3 regions of the Calderihabitans maritimus genome follow, and region 2 is predicted to be linked to each of the others. Evidence: riboswitches for the same ligand, from Rfam matches in the RefSeq annotation. Region 2 holds a riboswitch; each other region holds the start of a gene.
What was found. A riboswitch is a leader RNA that binds a small molecule or an ion and turns the genes downstream of it on or off. The one in region 2 is predicted to bind cobalamin.

Region 1 (5,935 bases), on a different contig from region 2:
AAAGTACTTGACAGCAACGATTTTTTAACTTTGCTTGAACTTGTTGCCCGCGTATGCTATAATTAAAAGCGGAATAAAATATAAGTGACTGGTTATTGGAAGTGGAGCCCTTGTTGCTTATAATCAAGGGTTTATTTTTCCTCTGGGTAAATACCTGTTAAGGGGTGGACTGCTTGGGAGAAGAGATTAAAGTCGTAACGGAAAATCGCAAGGCCAGACACGACTACTATATTGAAGAAACGTACGAAGCGGGCATCGCTTTAAAAGGAACAGAGGTCAAATCGCTCCGGGCCGGCAAAGCCAATTTGAAGGATAGCTTTGCTCGGGTGGAAAACGGAGAAATTTTCCTTTATAACATGCATATAAGCGCTTATGAGAAAGGGAATCGCTTCAATCACGATCCCAAGCGCACCCGGAAGCTCCTGCTGCATAAAGCGGAAATTAATCGGCTGATGGGCAAAACTCAGGAAAAAGGGTTGACTTTAATACCCCTGAAAGTTTATTTTAATGAGCGAGGCAAGGCCAAAGTTGAATTAGGGCTGGCCAAAGGTAAAAAGCTTTATGACAAGCGAAGGGATATTGCCGAGCGGGATGCCCGGAGAGAAATTGAGAAGGCACTGCGGGGTAGAGACTGGAGTAAGAAAGTATAATATGGGGGCGATCGGTTTCGACGGGGGAAGTTGAGGCAAAAGTAGCCAGGCGAGATTCCACCGGCTCGTTAAACGGTGGGCAAAAATAAACGCAGAAGATAACTTAGCTCTGGCTGCCTAATTTACGCAGCCACATCCTACCCGTTGCTCTCCCGCGGCGCGGGATAGGGTGTCGACCCAGCGGGATACTCTGAAGTGACTGCCTGCTAGCTTCAGAGGAAATTCCAGCGGGCTAGCCGGTAGTAATCCTGTCCCTGGGAGTGCTGCCGGTGAAGGCCAGTACAGGGACTATCCTGGTAGAAGCTTTTGCCGAAACTCCTTCGGACGTTGGGTTCGAATCCCACCGCCTCCACCAGACTATTACCGGCCGATTTGAGGCCGGTTAATTGTTTTTTAATATGATATTGTTTGCGTAGCAGGAAGAACAGGTGAGAACAGAGAAATGAACAGGGGCTAAGGAGGCTAGGAAAATGAAAGAAGAAGATATTGTTATAAGACCCCTGGAAACGGTAGACGATTTTCGCTGCCTAGAGGAAATACAGGCGGAGATTTGGAGCGAGAGAGACGTGGTGCCTCTGAACCAGACTCTTACTGCTGCCAGAAATGGCGGAGTGGTGCTAGGGGCTTTTGATAAAGGCGAGATGATAGGGTTCTCTTACGGATTTCCCGGGTATAAGGACGGGCAGGTTTATCTCTGCTCGCACATGCTGGGAGTAAAAAAAGCGTATCGCCATTTGGGTATCGGTCGGCGGCTTAAGCTGGTCCAGCGGGAAGAGGCGTTACGCAAGGGTTACCAGCTCATAACGTGGACTTTTGACCCTCTGGAGAGTGTTAATGCAAATCTGAATATAGCAAAACTAGGCGGCATCTGCCGTACTTACATAATCAACTGCTACGGAGAGATGAAGAACGAGCTTAACCGGGGGCTTCCTACCGACCGGTTTCTAGTGGAGTGGCACCTGGAGAGTTCCCGTGTTAAGGACAGGTTAGGTGGAAAGAAAACTAAACGCCTCGATGCAGGCCAGATTTCCTGTGCTGCTTCTGTTGCCATAACCCAGGATGGTCTTCCGGTTGTTGAAAAGGCGGAATACGATGTTGAAGGAGATTTGCTGCGCCTTCCTGTGCCCAGCGACTTTCAGTATCTAAAATCGAAAGACCCTAACCTGGCTTTTCACTGGAGAAAGTCAATGAGGGAACTGGCTATGCACTGTTTCAAGAAGGGTTGGGTTGTAATCGATTTCTGGCGAGCGAAGGGAGAACCGGTTAATTATTACGTGTTGCAGAGGGGTGGTAGAATCTGAAAATCACAGCAGTTATTTTACGACTTCTCCGTATGCCTTTAAAAGCCCCTTTTGAGACCAGCTTCGGGCGTATAGAAGAGAGAGATTTTATCTTGGTGCAGGTTGAAGGCTCTGGCCATTTCACCGGATACGGCGAAGTAACGGTAATGGCCGCACCCCTGTATAGTGAAGAAACGGTGGGCACGGCCTGGCATATTTTGGAGGAATTTTTGGTTCCCCAGGTGGTGGGGAAAAATATCAATGAGCCGACGGAGGTAAAATGGCTCTTTCAAGCCATAAGGGGCAACAATATGGCCAAGGCCGGCCTGGAAACAGCTATCTGGGATCTTTTGGCTAAGGAGCGGGGATTTCCTCTTTCTAGAATTTTAGGAGGAACTCGGGCGAAGATACCGGTAGGAATAAGCCTTGGTATTGAGAAGAGTGTTTCTATTTTGCTGGAGCGGATAGAAAAGGCTCTGGCGGAAGGATACCAAAGAATAAAAGTCAAGATCAAGCCGGGCTGGGATGTTCGGGTCGTACAGGATATCCGGAAACATTTTGGCTCGATTCCCTTGATGGTAGATGCCAATTCTGCCTATACTCTGGCGGATGTTTCGCTGTTGAAACAATTAGACGACTATGACTTAATGATGATTGAACAGCCTTTAGCCCATGACGACCTGGTAGACCATGCTAGGCTCCAGCGACAGCTGCGAACTCCCTTGTGCCTGGATGAGAGCATCCGCTCCGCGGAGGACGCTCGGAAGGCCATCGAACTGGGCAGTTGCCGGTACATTAATATTAAGATCGGCCGGGTGGGGGGACTGGCGGAAGCCAAGGCCATCCATGATCTATGTCAGCGAGAAGGAATTGGTGTTTGGTGTGGGGGCATGCTGGAATCAGGAGTAGGTCGGGCCCATAACATTGCTCTTACTACGCTTCCCAACTTTATAGTGCCCGGTGATACTTCGGCTTCTTCCCGCTATTGGCATGAAGATATAATTGATCCGGAGGTAACTGTTTCTGAAGACGGGTTTATAACGGTTTCTAGGGATCCTGGAATTGGCTACCGGGTTTTACATGACCGAATTTCCAAATATACCCGGCTGGAAAAGATATTTAGAAATTAACGGGAGAAGATAAAAGTGAATGCTTTATCTTTTTTACAACAGGTTGACGAAAACCAGGAACGCATTCTCCGTACCTATGAGGAGCTTCACTGCATGCCTGAACCGGCATGGAAGGAGTTTAGGACTACCCAATATGTAGCTGAGCGCATGCGGAAAATGGGGTTAAAGGTGATTGCGGCTAAGCCGACGGGTGTTGTAGGATTCTGGCGGGGTAAATCAGGAGGGCCTGCGGTGGGTTTGAGGGCCGATCTGGATGCTCTTTTGTATCATGACGGCCAGGAGGAAACTGCAGTCCACGCGTGTGGGCATGATGCCCACACCGCTATGGTCTTGAGTACGGCAGAAATTCTTTCCTGCTCCGGATTTTACCCGCCGGGGGAGATACGCTTTTTATTTCAGCCGGCGGAGGAGAAAGCGGCGGGTGCTCTGTGCTTTATAGAGCAGGGGTTTCTGGACAACGTAGATTACCTGGTAGGCATTCACCTTCGGCCGGCAGAAGAAGCCCGATACGGACAGGCTTCTCCGGCTGTCCTGCACGGATCCTCGCTGGTTTTAGAAGGTACTATTTACGGACAGGCCTCCCATAGTGCTAGGCCTCACCTAGGTATTAATGTTATAAATGCTGCTGCAGCTGTGATAAATGCTATTAACGCAGTTTCGGTTGATCCCCGGGTGCCTGCTTCCGCCAAGGTTACCCGGCTGCAGGCGGGCGGTGAAGCGCATAATATAATACCCGACCGGGCTCTTTTTACGATCGATTTGCGAGCCCAGAATAATGAAACCATGACTGAGTTAAGAGATAAAGTAGAGAGGGCGGTAAAGGCCGCTACGGGTACGGTAGGAGCTCAGGTTGATATGAAAGAACTGGCTTATGTTCCTGCCGCCAGGGTTGATGAAGAGATGCTGGAGAAGGCTCGTTGGGCTATTAGAGAAGTTATGGGAGAAGACGGCCTTCTTCCCCCTATTATTACTCCTGGCGGAGAAGATTTTCATTTTTACAGCTATCATTTGCCACGGCTAAAATCAATTATGATCGGATTAGGTTGTGACCTGGTGCCGGGGCTTCATCATCCGCAGATGACTTTCCGCAAAGATGCTCTGCTGCAGGGAGTAAAAATCTTGGGCCTTATAATCTTAAAACTTCTAAATGGTAGTTAGTAAGAAAGGAAGTATTCTAAGAAATTAGCAGCTAATAGGAGTTACGAGGAGTTTTTGCTGGAATATTCAGACAATAAAGGGTTAGAGGGTTATAGAACGGTTTTTACAGGATTTGTTTATTTTGACGTTTTTAGCTATACTTCTGTAAAAGTATATATAAACTGCCAGGTCCCGTAAGGGCTAAGAGGGAAAGTGGTGAAAATCCACTACAGCCCCCGCTACTGTGAGCGCGGATGAAACCTACACAAGGCCACCGGTGATTGATCCGGGAAGGCGTAGGGAGTAAGGTGAAGCGCGAGTCAGGAGACCTGCCTGGCGGTTGGTTGTTGACATCCTTCGGTGGGAAGGAGGGGACAATTTTTGGGAGATCCTAACCTGCCAAGGGTTAGGGTTTTTAATTTTTTATTAGGGTTATGGAGGTGAAAGCAAATGAAATTTTTGAAATTTATAAATACCAAAAGAGCAATAAATTTGTTAACGGTATTTCTTACAGGGATGGTGATTGTTTGCTTGGGGTTGCCTGCCGAAGCTTGGGGAACAGTTTCTGTAGATATAGTACATCCACCGGAGGGAGCAAAGTATCTAAGTGATAACACGGTAGCGGTGAAGGCAAAAGTATACGATAGTGTCTATGGAGAAGTCTATTCCGGTTTAGAATGGTATTATAATGGCCAGAAATTGTCCTTTACGGAGCCAGAGTTCCATTTAAGACTCGGGACTGAGCAGCTCATGGAAGAGCCGGTTATTCGAGTGGTATACCGAGAGGTCTATGATGAAGTACAGATTACCATTTATGACGACTGGGAGGCCATTGCCAGGGCAGTAAGTTACCTGGCCGAACAGCAGGTTGATAACGGTTCCTTTAATGACGAGTGGAATAATGACTGGATTGCTTTGGCTTTAGCGGAAGCCGGGGTAGACTTGGGCGATCTGCGACAGGGAAACACGGGTAAAACGTATCTCGAATACCTGGCGGAAAAGGAACTCAGTACAACCGGCGATTTGATAAAAGCTATTTTGGTACTCAATGCTGCCGGGCGGGATCCCCGGAATTTTGCCGGAAGGAACTTAGTCCAGGAGCTGTTGGATAGGCAGCAGGAAGACGGTGGTTTTAATGCCGGTTCCGAGATGTCTGAAGCCCTAGCGGTCATTGCGCTGGTAGAAGCGGGAGAAAGTCCTTTCTCGCCGTGGGCGAAAGCGGCAAAGCAGCGTTTCCTGCGTCCGGAGGCCAGGGGAAAAAATAACCTGTGGCTTGAGTGGGGTTCTGAAAGCGTGGATACAACGGCTGCGGTTATACGGGCACTGTACCTTCTGGGTGTAGATAAAGAAGATCCGGCCATACAGGAAGCACTGGAGACAATCAATCGATGGCAAAATAATGATGGTGTGATTGAAATAACGTGGGATGGAGTTAATTGGTCTCCTAACTATGAAAGCACGGCAGAAGTGGTTATGGCTCTCAGCCAGTTGGGGATAGACCCTACTCAGAGCGACTGGGCTAAAAACGGTAATAATCTGGTTACGGCACTTTTGAACAATCAGGATCCAGATAGCGGAGCGTTTTTAGGTGATTGGGGGAATAATTTCCCTACGCAAGAAAGTATCCGGGCTTTGGTAAGCTACCGGAAGGCGTTCCGCGGTGGTTTGGGAGAATTGCCTGAGTTGCCGAGCGGTAATCAAGAAAGCGGCAAAGGAGGGGGCGCAACAAACGGCAGCG
Region 2 (5,935 bases):
ACAGGCCGGAGATGGTCACCAGAACATCTACCCGCGGGCGGCCCAGTTGGGAGATCGGCGTGAAGTCAATGCCGGTGACCCGCCCGTTTTTGTCCCATTTAGGTTCAGCCCCTATCAGGCGTAAGATCATCGCTATCGTTTCCCCCTGGGTACGCATGGTCTCAATGGCCCACAGCACCACTCCCACCCTTTCCGGGTAGCGACCGTGCTCCGCCAGGTACTGAGCTAGCAGTTGGTCGGCTGCCTTCTTCCCAGTCTCCCAGGCGGCCTTATCAGGCACCATCCGGGGGTCAAAGGAGTAGAAGTTGACCCCGGTGGGGAGGGTATCGGGGATGCGTACCGGGTCCCGGCCCAATCCCGGGGGAATGTATTCGCCGCGCAACGCCCGCAGTAGGTTGTCCATTTCCCGGGTACTGAGGGTCAGTTTCTGCTGGTAGTTGGCCTCACTCCCGCTCCGGGTAGCCGGATCGTAAGCCACCATGGCGCTGGCCATTCTCTCCAGCAGTTCCTCCTCGGGCGGCCGCCCAAAGGTATGCAGGCCATAGGGCATCAGTTCGGCGACCATCTCCGCCAGGTAGGAGTCTACCTCTTGGACGACCCGTTCAAAGCTGTCTCGGGCCAGGTCCAGGTGAAGAACCTGGTCAAGGTTATTGGCCGTGATTTTTTCCAGAATCTCTTTTTGCATGGCGGCCAGCCGCCGCGTATTTCCTTTAGCTGCCTCCACTTCATAGTTATTCAACATCTCCTGCAGGGCCGCCAGGTCGCCGTAGAGTTCGGGTTTTACCATTGGGGGCGTAAGGTGGTCGATGATGACAGCATAGCCGCGGCGCTTGGCCTGGGTACCCTCCCCTGGATTGTTGACGATGTAAGGGTAGATATTAGGGAGATCCCCCAACACTACGTCGGGCCAGTCGTCTGCCCCCAGGCCGACGCTCCGACCCGGCAGCCACTCCAGGGTACCGTGGGTGCCCAGGTGGATGACCGCGTCGGCCTTGAAGTCATGTTGCAGCCAGAAGTAAAACGCCAGGTACTGATGGGTAGGTGGTAGGGTGGGCGAGTGAGTGATCTTCTGGGGGTCGTCCCCCCACCCCCGCATGGGCTGCGGCCCAATAAACACATTCCCCAGCATGAGCCCCGGGATGACCAGTTGCCCTTGATACACCATCACCCGGCCCGGGGCGGGACCCCACTCCCGCTCCACCGCCTCCTGCAGGCTCCGAGGCAGTTCCCGGAACCACCGCAGGTAATCTTCCACGGGTACCGTCATAGCGCCGGCCTGCACCATGGTTTCCAGTTCCCCCGGCGCCCAGCTCCCTACGTTGCGCCCATAAGTTAGCATTATCTTCAGGAGATCCTTTCCAGGAAAATTTCCTTCCACTCGGTAGCCATCTTTTTTCAGCGCTTGCAAGATGGCAGCTATGCTCTCCGGCACATTTAAGTAGGAGGCACTAATACTGTCCTTGCCCCCGCTGTAGTTATAATAGATGATGGCCACCCTTTTGTCCCCGTTTGGTTTATGGCGTAACATTGCCCAGTTCATGGCCCGCCGGGCTAGCCGCTGAACGCGATCAGGAATAGGCACCTTTTTCACGATCTCCACCCCGGTGGCGGCGTCCACCCCCACAGCTTGAGTGCCGCCCAGCATCACCGGCTCTACGCGTCCGTCCAGCTCGGGGTAGGCGATCTGCCAGTATACGTCGCCGGCCAAGCCCGCTGGGTCCTGCTTCCATTGTTCCAGGTTTCTTGCGTAAACGGGGGCCATCACCGGTACGTTCAGCTCCCGGAAAAGCTTAACGCCTTCTTCTGGCTTACCAAAAACAAAGTTAAACCCGGTAGCAGCAATCAGCAAATCAATGCGCCCCTGGCCGTCTTCCATGAAAAAATCTCGTACAGCCTCCACCCGGTCCTTGGCAAAGGAGAGGATGACATTGGCTCCCTGAGCTTCCAGTTCCCTTAACAAGGCCGTATATATATCTATATCGCCGTTTTTGTAAAAGCTGTCGTAGGTGATGATGCCAATCCAGGGGGCACGTGGTTTCAGCTTACCAGCGTCGCGGTACCAATTCAGGTAATCCTTCCGATCATTGAAGGTTTGATCTGCTTCCGGGTGGTAGATAAAGCGATCCGGGAGGGGTACCGGCAGCAATTCCTCCCCGGTGGCTAATCCGCCGTGCCGGGAAGCCAGGTAGAGGAGCAGTCGCCTCATGTTTTCCACTCCCCCCTGATCGAAGTAGGCCTTCAGGACGGCATCCTCCCCCGCGTCTATCCGGGGTAGGTCGGGAAACTCGGAACTCTTGGTGCTAAGAATTTTAACGTCAGCAGGCAGTTCCGTCAGGAACGGTCGCAATACTTTAATGGTATCCAGGCCAATCATTTCCAACAATACCACCCGGGCATCCCGCAACTCTTTTCGTAGCCGCTCCGCTTCGGTGTTATTAACCAGGCCAGCGCCGTTAAAGATTTTTAATTCTAGGGGGTACCCCTGATTAACTAGTTTCCCATAGGCTGAAACCAGGGAGGGGAAGTAGCTCTCGCTGTTAGCTATAATTACTATCTTGACCAGAATAGGCTCAGCTCCGACCGCTACCGTCATGGGCAGGAATATGCCGCTCAGCAGAGCGCAGCTCAACAAGATGCCGGTGAGCCGCCACAGCTTCCTATGCTGGCGCAAAACAAGTAAAGACACGTTAATCACTCCTTTCGGTTCTCGATCATGATTAGCTTGCCGGTCTTGGGGTCCCGGTAGACGGTCCCGAGTTCTTGGTAACCAGAGCCGGAACCGCTGCCTAATTGCGGAATCTCTTCCAGTTCTTTTCCTTGCTCCACCGTTACCATATTTTTAATGGCTTGCAGCAATTGCTGCCTTTGGACCGGGCTCAAATCCTTCAGGAATACATCCTGCAGATTCCAGGAAAGTACCAGGGCCACCAGTAGACCACAGGCAAAAACCAGCATCACGTCCACCATATTGGCCAACCCTGCTAGAGGGTTATACTCTTCTTCTTCCGCCAAAAGCCACCGCCTTTTGTTCCGCCTGAGCAACGGGCTCACCTCCCAGACAAAGTTCCAAAAGAGCCTCCAGGCCGTTCAGGTATTCTTCATACCAGCGCCGCCTCGCTTTGGAGATCAACGAGGCAATGCCCCCGGCAGCCAGGCCGACAACGGTGGTATCGAAGGCAACGATTACCGCCTGGGCCAGCGCCTGGATGTCTCCCCGCCCCAGCGCCGCCAGACCCGGGCCCAGTGGTATCAATGTGCCCATCAAGCCCAAAACAGGACCTAACCTGGCAATCATATCGGTTTTTGCCAGAACTTTGGCTGCTGCCAATTCTTCCTGGCTTAACAGCTTTTCCGCCAGTACCCGCCGCACTATTTCCCCCCGGTAAGATTCAGCCAAAAAGGCAGTCATCACCGGTTTAAAAGCCGCAGGAACCGCTCCAGTCTCTATCAATTCCTGCCAGTTGGGGTTTTGCGGCAGCGTGGCGATAAACTCAGTAATAGGTTTAATTCTTTCTCTCCTGCGCTGCTGGAATTCGGCCACCAGACCACCCAGGTGGAACAAGGCCTGGATTAATAAGATGATCAACCCTAAAATGCAGGGAAGCAATAAGCTTTGCGCAATTATATGTAGTATTTTACCCAGATATTCTGAACCGGGAAGTATCACCACTTGTCCTCACCTCTTTGATTACTTTCTTCTGGCTTAAATAGCCCCAAAAAATGATTACTGTCAAGCCGGCAGCTACCAGGGCCAGGTGAAAGGGCGATTCCACCGTAATGGGTCTAAAATCCGTTTTCATGGACTTGACTATGTTAGGAATAGTCAAAGCAAACAGCAAAGTTATTGACCCTAATAAGAACAGGATGCGGTTAAAAATGCGATGGGGGTCATAGCCGGTTAAGCGGATTATTTGTCGCACCCCCATACCGGTGGCCAACACCAGCATTCCAAATAATATAGCCGTGTTTCTTCCTAAAACAGAAACGGTGATGCCCGCCGCCGGCGCCATTATGATTATCCACAAGACCAGGGCCAGCATGCAAAAAGGGCACGGTAATAACCCAACCCCATATGTTCGCCACGAAATCGTTTTCTTCTGGTCAAAACCGGTAAAACCCGGCTGCTGTATCGACAGGTAGATAAGGATCACGGCCATGGCCAATCCCCCCAGAAATGTATATCTCTCTATCAGGTGGGCCAGTACCGGCCCGTGGTCGGTAAAAAGCGCCGTTAGGGTATAAAGCCCTATGCCCAGACCGGCTGAAAAAAGAGAAAGAAATGATGCTGGTAGCCCCGAACTGCCAAGAATCAAACCCGTTTTAAGGCCTAACAGTATTACGGCAGCCACCAGTCCTCCATAAACCAAACCCACGTAACTTCACCTCCCTGTCGGTATTCTCAAGCAACGCCAGCATTGCCGGTATGACAGGGTTCGCGGAGATAATATATATTAATCAAAAAACTCTGCCCCGATGGAGCAGAGTTTTCCTGCAAGTGTGATCTAAGGATACCACCTCCCTATCCATCGTAGGTCAACGGTGTGTCGGTACGAGCAGGTTTCCTGGCTCAAGATCATAGCTCCCTCACCCCTTCCCAGGGTGGCTTTAGACCCCAGTGGGATTACGTGAGTTCGCTCCCTTTCACAGTGGCGGGACCGCGTCAGATTCACACTGACTTCCCTTGCGTTCTACTTTTTCAAGTAGAACTACCCGTACCCGCAATATTCAGTTTTAAAGCATTATATCAAAATATTACCATTACGTCCAGGCAAAAACTTAGTTGCGAAAATTTGGTTGCAGGCCTTCTGAGTGAGTTCCTGTATACCTTTTTCAAGTTCGTAAAAGTCGTGGCATTCATTAATTAATTTGATTAGGCCAGAAACAAAAAGAAGGACTGCCCCCACTTGTGGCGAATATTTAACATGAAACCTCAACTCCTTTCGATTTGTTTTTAGGGGTTTTTTGGGGTGAGGTCTCTCTTCTTTTCTAGGGGACTATTCCCCTTCCGTTACCTACTAAAATTTTATACGGCCAAAACCTGTTCTGATATATTTATGTTGTTTCCCTAGCCGGAAGCCTTGCCCCATGCTGGGGAAAATTCATCCCAGAGCATATTTATCAATAAAATACTGCATCATTCAAGAGTGTCGAAAATCGCACCGTCCCTTACTATTACTATTTAAATTTTACGCTAACGTATTCTTCAAAGCATTCCAGGCACACTGTTTTCCCATCCTGCCTCCTTGCCCGGGGCTCCATGAAATACTCCCCGCATTTCTCACATCTAATTGAATCAAAAATACGTGCCTTCCGAAGGGTGTTTATTTTTACACTGTTAACCGTGCATATTTCTTCAACGGGCCCTTTCAATAATTGCTCAATCATCTTGTCTTGAATCCGTTTAAATTGTTGGTTTTCTTCCTCAGTGGCTGCACCTTTAAATACCTTTTCCCTGATTTTCTTGCTTTCATCATCGAACTGTAAGGGTTTAAATACTACCCTATATCCTTGACCATTACTCCTTTTGGCAAGAGTAAAGGCCTGCTTTCCATAATCCTTAAAAATGAGGTTTCCTTTGCCAAAAGTGCAGCCGGTAAGCACCTGGATTCCATCAACTCCACAGGCATCAGTCTCCACAATGGCCACAAGTTCTTCATCTTTTGCCCGGTCAACGCCTAGCCTTTCAAGAGCAATTTCACTGGCCCTTACACCCATGGCGAGCCCCGGGCAAGCATGTCCGTGAAATTTTACGGCTTCCTCCCAACAATTGTACTTTTTAGCCATTAACATCCTCCCCTAAAATTAAGATTCACGTAACTTGTTTTCAAAAGATGAAATTATCAGTAATTACGACTCTATTTACTTATTCTCTTATTCTTTTTTGCTTTTTCAAACCAGGTAATTTTAGCACCGGAAATGGCGTCTGTTTGCGAAT
Region 3 (5,935 bases), on a different contig from region 2:
TGTTCAATGGAAGTATTGAAAGTGTCAGCAAAGTCAAGTCCTAATGCTGTGGCAGGTGCTTTGGCAGGGGTTCTGAGAGAACGAGGAGGTGCTGAGATACAAGCAATTGGCGCAGGAGCCCTGAATCAAGCAGTTAAGGCAGTTGCAATTGCTCGAGGGTTTGTAGCGCCTAGCGGGATAGACCTAATTTGTATACCCGCTTTCACTGATATTCAAATTGACGGCGAGGAAAGAACAGCTATTAAGTTAATAGTAGAACCCAGATAGTGAAACTTTAACCTGTTTGTTGTAAACAAACAGGTTTTTCTGTGAATAGAAGAATTCTTTGAGGTGGAAGACATGTCAGAGAGTTATGCTCGGAAGGCGCAACGTTTTAGCCGACAATGTTTTCTGGTGGATACCCACTGCGATACTCTAGGGGAGATAATAAAAGGGAAAAGGACCCTGGGAGAAGAAAGCTGTTTGGGACATGTGGATCTTCCCCGCTTGGAAAAGGCCGGGATAGATCTTCAATTTTTTGCCGCCTTTGTAGAGCCTCACTATAAACCCTGGGGCTCTCTTTTTCGTTTAATGCAATTAATTGATGTTTTTCATCGGGAGTTGGAAAAAAACGCTAATAAAATGGGGTTAATCCTTAGCGCTGAGGATATACATGATTTAAAGGACAAAAATAAAATAGGGGCCCTGCTGGCGGTAGAAGGTGGGGAAGCTCTAGGTGGAGAGCTAGGTGTGTTACGTCTTCTCTTCAAGTTGGGAGTTCGAAGCCTGGGACTTACCTGGAACCAACGCAATGAAATCGCCGATGGGATAGGAGAAGGTGGCAGCGCCGGGGGGTTGAGTAGTTTTGGCCGGCAGGTGGTAAAAGAAATGAACAGGTTGGGAATGTTAGTGGACGTGTCTCATCTGGCCATCCGGGGTTTTTGGGACGTGCTTGAGGTAAGCCAGGATCCAGTCATAGCTTCTCATTCCAATTGTTATTCTTTATGCCCCCATCCGCGAAACTTACTCGACGAGCAGATCAAGGGGTTGGCTGAGCACGGGGGAGTTATAAGTATTACTTTTGCTCCCCAGTTTCTTGACCAGAATGAGGCAACGGTCGAGAAAGTTTTGGAACATATTGAATATGCCTGTACTTTGGTCGGTGCGGAACACGTAGGTATTGGCTCGGACTTTGATGGGATAGATAATACTCCAAAAGGATTAGAGGATGTAACAAAGTTATCGCTGGTTATAGAAGGTTTGTTGCGCCGTGGCTTCCATTGGTCGGAGGTGCAGAACATAATGGGTGGAAATGTATTACGTATTCTGCGCCAAGTGTTGCCAAAACGGAATAAGCAGAAAGACCAAGGTATCACTTGAAGAGAGGGATTTATTTATGGGGACGGTAGACCTGCACGTCCATACAACTGCTTCCGACGGTACTATGACTCCTACGGAGGTTGTAGAGGAAGCTTTGAAACTAGGGTTGAGAGGCATAGCGATTACAGATCACGATACGACTGAGGGGATTGAGGAAGCTTGCCAGGCCGCTTCAGGCAAATCTCTGCTGGTCATTCCCGGTGTAGAAATCAGTACGGAATGGCAAGAGCGGGAAGTCCACCTGTTGGGTTACTGGATAGATTTTAAGCAAGAATGGTTTCAGGCCCAACTTCGAGTTATTCGGGAAGGCAGGGAACGACGGATTAAGGCCATGGTCCAAAAGCTAAATTCCTTGGGCTACCCTGTATCTTATAGCCGAGTTGAGGAACTGGCCGGCGAAGGTTCGATAGGCCGACCTCATGTGGCACAGGCATTGGTGGAAAAAGGTTATGTTGCCGATATAGGGGAGGCTTTTGAGATATTCATTGGGAAAGGACGGCCTGCCTACGTTCCGCGGATGAAATTGGAACCGCAGGAGGCAGTAAGACTTATTATCAGAGCCGGTGGCGTACCGGTTTTGGCTCATCCAGGCCTCATAGGCGATGACGCGTTGATTCCTCCCCTGCTGGAGGCAGGCCTCAGAGGTTTGGAAGCATCTTACCCTGAACATTCGCCAGAAACAGAATCCCATTATCGGGAGCTGGCGGCCAAGTACGGATTGATAGCTACAGGGGGATCGGATTTTCACGGGTATTTACGCGGTTGTCATCTGGGAGAAAGTGGTGTACCATATAAGATAATAAAAGTATTGGAAGAACTGAAGGAGATGAGTTAGATGCGGCTTGCCCGACGACTAGAAGGATTAACTTCCGCCATTTTTTCGGAAATGGATGATTGGCGAAGAAGGGTTGCCTCCCAGGGCATTGACGTAATTAACCTGAGCATTGGAAGCCCTGACCAGCCTCCACCCGAGCATATTGTTCGTGTGCTGGCAGAGGAAGTTACGAAACCTGGAAATTTCGGATATGCCCTTACCGACGGGATACAGGAATTCCGACAGGCGGTAAGCCAATGGTATGAACGCCGGTTTGGAGTAGTCGTAGACCCTTCCACGGAGGTATTGGCCCTTATGGGTTCTCAAGACGGGCTGGCTCATATTTATTTTGCCTTTATAGATCCGGGAGATATTGCCTTGATTCCTGACCCCGGCTATCCCGTTTATACCGCGGGTATCCTTTTAGCTGGCGGTACCAAGTATCCCTTGCCCCTGCTGGCGGAAAATAACTTTCTGCCCCGTTTGGATCAAATTCCTCCGGATGTAGCCCGGAAGGCGAAATTGATGATTATTAATTATCCAAATAATCCCGTTGCTGCGGTGGCTGACCTAGAGTTTTTCCAGGAGGTTGTCGATTTTGCTAAAGAGTATGATATTGTCGTATGTCATGATTTAGCTTATTCCGAGTTGGCTTTTGATGGTTACCGGCCGCCCAGCTTCTTACAGGTTCCGGGAGCAAAAGAGGTAGGAGTTGAGTTTCATTCTCTTTCCAAGACCTACAACATGGCTGGATGCCGTATTGGTTTTGTAGCCGGGAACCGGGACGTAATCAAAGCGTTGTCGCTGATTAAGTCCAACATAGACTTTGGGATTTTCAAACCAATTCAGTTAGCAGGCGTATCCGCCTTAACCGGTTCCCAAGAGTGGGTTAAGGGAATGGTAAGCAAATATGCGAAGCGTAGGGACGTTTTAGTGGATGGTCTGCGGGAGATTGGGTGGCAAGTGCCGAAACCTAAGGCCTCTATGTTTGTTTGGGCTCCGTTGCCTCCGGGTTTTACCTCTTCCAGGGAATTTGCCATTGATCTGGTACAGAAGACCGGAGTTGTGGTGGTGCCTGGGATTGCTTTTGGTGAAAGAGGAGAAGGGTATGTAAGAATGGCCCTTGTATGTGAAGAGGATAGACTTCGCGAAGCGGTAGCACGTATTGCCAAAGCCTATAGCTTCTAAACCCTTCATCGAACGTCGGGACAGATTAGAGGACTGAAACAGGTACCCGCTGAATAATCTGTTATTAAGGCAGGTCAATGGCAGGTGAGTAGGGATGGACTGTCCCCGTTGCAAAAGTATGAAGCTAAGATTGCAGGAGCTGGAAGAGAGGGTAAATCATTTACGGGTTAGCAGGAGAGTCTTAATCAATCTGCTGGAAAAGGTAGAAAGAGAAAAAAGCCAACTTAAAGAGAGGTTAGAAAAAGAGAATAGAAGACTGTTGCGAACCAATGTTCGTTACGCCCATTCTTTATGGCAGAAAAACCGCAGGATAAGGGAACTGGAAATGAAACTTGTCGAGAATCAAAATAATCCTGGGTAAAAAAAGCCTTGCCAAAACAGTCGAGCCTCGATTATAATATTGGTAAAATCTGAATAATCGGTTTTTAAACAGGTGCCGGTTGTCGGTTAAAAGGGAATCAGGTGAGAATCCTGAGCGGTCGCGCCACTGTGACCGGGGAACCTCCTTCAAGCTAGCCACTGCCCGGTCCGGCACTCAATGCAGTGCTTACTTAAGAGATGGTTTATAAGTGGCATTTACATTTAATGGATGAATTATGAACAAGTAGGAGAGTAGGTGTTGGATTGAGCGCCGGACAGGGCGGGAAGGCGGAAGGGAAGGTTATGATCCGGAAGCCAGGAAACCTGCCTGTTTAAATGCCTGATACCTTCGCGTGAAAGGTTTAGGGCAGTAGAGAATTCTAATCCCCAGCTTTCTGGCGAAGGCGGGGATTTTTTGTTATCTGAAGGAGTGCTTTATTGTGGTCAGGGGAAAGCTTATTTTCGTTACCGGCGGAGCGCGTAGCGGAAAAAGCTCTTACGCTGAAAGGATGGCGGCCGAATTAGGAGAAAAGGTTGTGTACCTGGCAACTGCTCAGGCAAGGGACGAAGAAATGAAACGACGAATAGCAACCCATAAAGCCAGAAGACCGGCCCACTGGGTCACCATAGAAGAACCCTTAGCGGTGGCCGAAGTAATTCGACAGCAGGGTCCCCGGACTGAAGTGATCTTACTGGATTGCTTGACCGTACTGGTATCTAATCTTCTACTGCAGGAAGAGAACAAATACCAAACAGAAGAAACCGCCGAAGAGAATGAAGTCCGGATCCTAAATACCATAGATGACATGATAACAGCCGCTCGAGAAAGCCCTTGCCATGTCATCGTGGTAAGCAACGAAGTGGGGATGGGAGTGGTGCCGCCTTATCCCATGGGGCGGCTCTACCGGGATTTAATCGGCAAAGCCAACCAAATGGTAGCGGAGGCTGCCGACGAGGTGTTTTTTCTAGTTTCTGGTATCCCTTTAAAAATTAAGGGGTAAGATTGCTGGACAAGTTGTTCAAAGTGAAGGAGAAGAGAAAATTGAGAAGCAAGAAGCGAGAAAAAACCAGGAAAGGGTATAGTACCGGTTCCTGCGCGGCAGCGGCGGCTAAAGCAGCCGTTATGATGCTGTTCGGCCAGGAGAAAGTAGAAAGGGTTAGTATTGATACCCCCGCCGGGATCCGATTAGACCTGCCGGTAGAGGATGTAGAATTTACTCCCCGGTGGTCTCGCTGCTGTGTAGTGAAAGATGCAGGAGATGATCCGGATATAACTAACGGGCTGAGGATCTACGCAACGGCAGAGCCTGCAGCGGAAGGAGTGAAGTTAAAGAGAGGCCGTGGAATAGGAATAGTGAAGAAACCCGGACTGCCGGTACCGGTGGGAGAGCCGGCGATTAACCCGGTTCCACGGGCTATGATTGAAAAGGAAATAACTTCGGTATTGCCTCCCGGACGGGGAGTAGAGGTTACTATTAGCGCTCCGGGCGGGGAGGTAATTGCCCGACGCACGCTCAACCCCCGGTTGGGAATTGAGGGCGGGATATCCATCTTAGGTACGAGCGGGCTGGTAGAGCCCATGTCGGAAGAAGCCTTCAAATACTCACTGGTTGGACAGATCCGGGTAGCAGTAGCACTAGGACTGCGGCGGTTGCTTCTGACTCCCGGCCGACGGGGACAGCAACTGGCCATTGAAAGATATGGGGTGAAGGCAGACGCAGTAGTACAGATGAGCAATTTCGTAGGTTTTATGCTGGAGCAGTGTGTCAAAGAAGGAGTAAAGGAAATTGTTCTTTTCGGCCACGTCGGTAAAATTGGGAAAGTAGCGGCAGGAATCTTCCACACTCATAACCGGGTGGCTGACGGAAGAAAGGAAACCATTGCTGCTTATGCTGCCTTGGAGGGAGCAACGCCAGAGGTTATCAAGAACATTTTACAGGCCAATACCACAGAAACCATAATCGATATACTTAACCACTATAATTTAGAACGGGTTTTTTCCCATCTAGCCGAGGAGGCCAGCCGTCGGGCCCGTCAGTATATTTGGGGGGAATTGGAAGTAGGTACCGTGCTGGTTGACAGGGAAGGCGAGATTCTAGGTTATGATGAGCAGGCCGTTACCATAGGGAGGCGAACGGGTTGGTTTCGAAAATACTGGTCGTAGGGGTTGGGCCGGGTACAGGCGAATACGTAACACCTGCTGCCAGGAAAGCT

Region 1: linked by a shared signal. The riboswitch ahead of KKC1_RS04260 (S-layer homology domain-containing protein) and the one ahead of KKC1_RS07385 (DUF2162 domain-containing protein) in region 2 are both predicted to bind cobalamin.
Region 3: linked by a shared signal. The riboswitch ahead of cobU (bifunctional adenosylcobinamide kinase/adenosylcobinamide-phosphate guanylyltransferase) and the one ahead of KKC1_RS07385 (DUF2162 domain-containing protein) in region 2 are both predicted to bind cobalamin.

What each region holds. Positions count from the first base shown of each region.
Region 1 covers NZ_BDGJ01000033.1:57-5,991, forward strand. Annotated here, with positions in the region: gene smpB (SsrA-binding protein SmpB) at 174-650, shown strand; RNA gene ssrA (transfer-messenger RNA) at 654-1,005, shown strand; gene KKC1_RS04245 (GNAT family N-acetyltransferase) at 1,121-1,951, shown strand; gene menC (o-succinylbenzoate synthase) at 1,948-3,060, shown strand; gene KKC1_RS04255 (amidohydrolase) at 3,076-4,218, shown strand; cobalamin riboswitch at 4,368-4,548, shown strand; gene KKC1_RS04260 (S-layer homology domain-containing protein) at 4,648-5,935, shown strand, end outside.
Region 2 covers NZ_BDGJ01000084.1:7,673-13,607, forward strand. Annotated here, with positions in the region: gene KKC1_RS07370 (cobaltochelatase subunit CobN) at 1-2,686, opposite strand, end outside; gene KKC1_RS07375 (DUF2149 domain-containing protein) at 2,692-3,042, opposite strand; gene KKC1_RS07380 (MotA/TolQ/ExbB proton channel family protein) at 2,990-3,670, opposite strand; gene KKC1_RS07385 (DUF2162 domain-containing protein) at 3,636-4,373, opposite strand; cobalamin riboswitch at 4,536-4,729, opposite strand; gene KKC1_RS07390 (FmdE family protein) at 5,176-5,784, opposite strand; gene tsaA (tRNA (N6-threonylcarbamoyladenosine(37)-N6)-methyltransferase TrmO) at 5,856-5,935, opposite strand, start outside.
Region 3 covers NZ_BDGJ01000018.1:81,670-87,604, reverse strand. Annotated here, with positions in the region: gene spoVS (stage V sporulation protein SpoVS) at 7-267, shown strand; gene KKC1_RS03140 (dipeptidase) at 340-1,359, shown strand; gene KKC1_RS03135 (PHP domain-containing protein) at 1,376-2,194, shown strand; gene KKC1_RS03130 (LL-diaminopimelate aminotransferase) at 2,195-3,361, shown strand; gene KKC1_RS03125 (translation initiation factor 2) at 3,456-3,722, shown strand; cobalamin riboswitch at 3,776-4,067, shown strand; gene cobU (bifunctional adenosylcobinamide kinase/adenosylcobinamide-phosphate guanylyltransferase) at 4,162-4,722, shown strand; gene cbiD (cobalt-precorrin-5B (C(1))-methyltransferase CbiD) at 4,764-5,885, shown strand; gene cbiE (precorrin-6y C5,15-methyltransferase (decarboxylating) subunit CbiE) at 5,861-5,935, shown strand, end outside.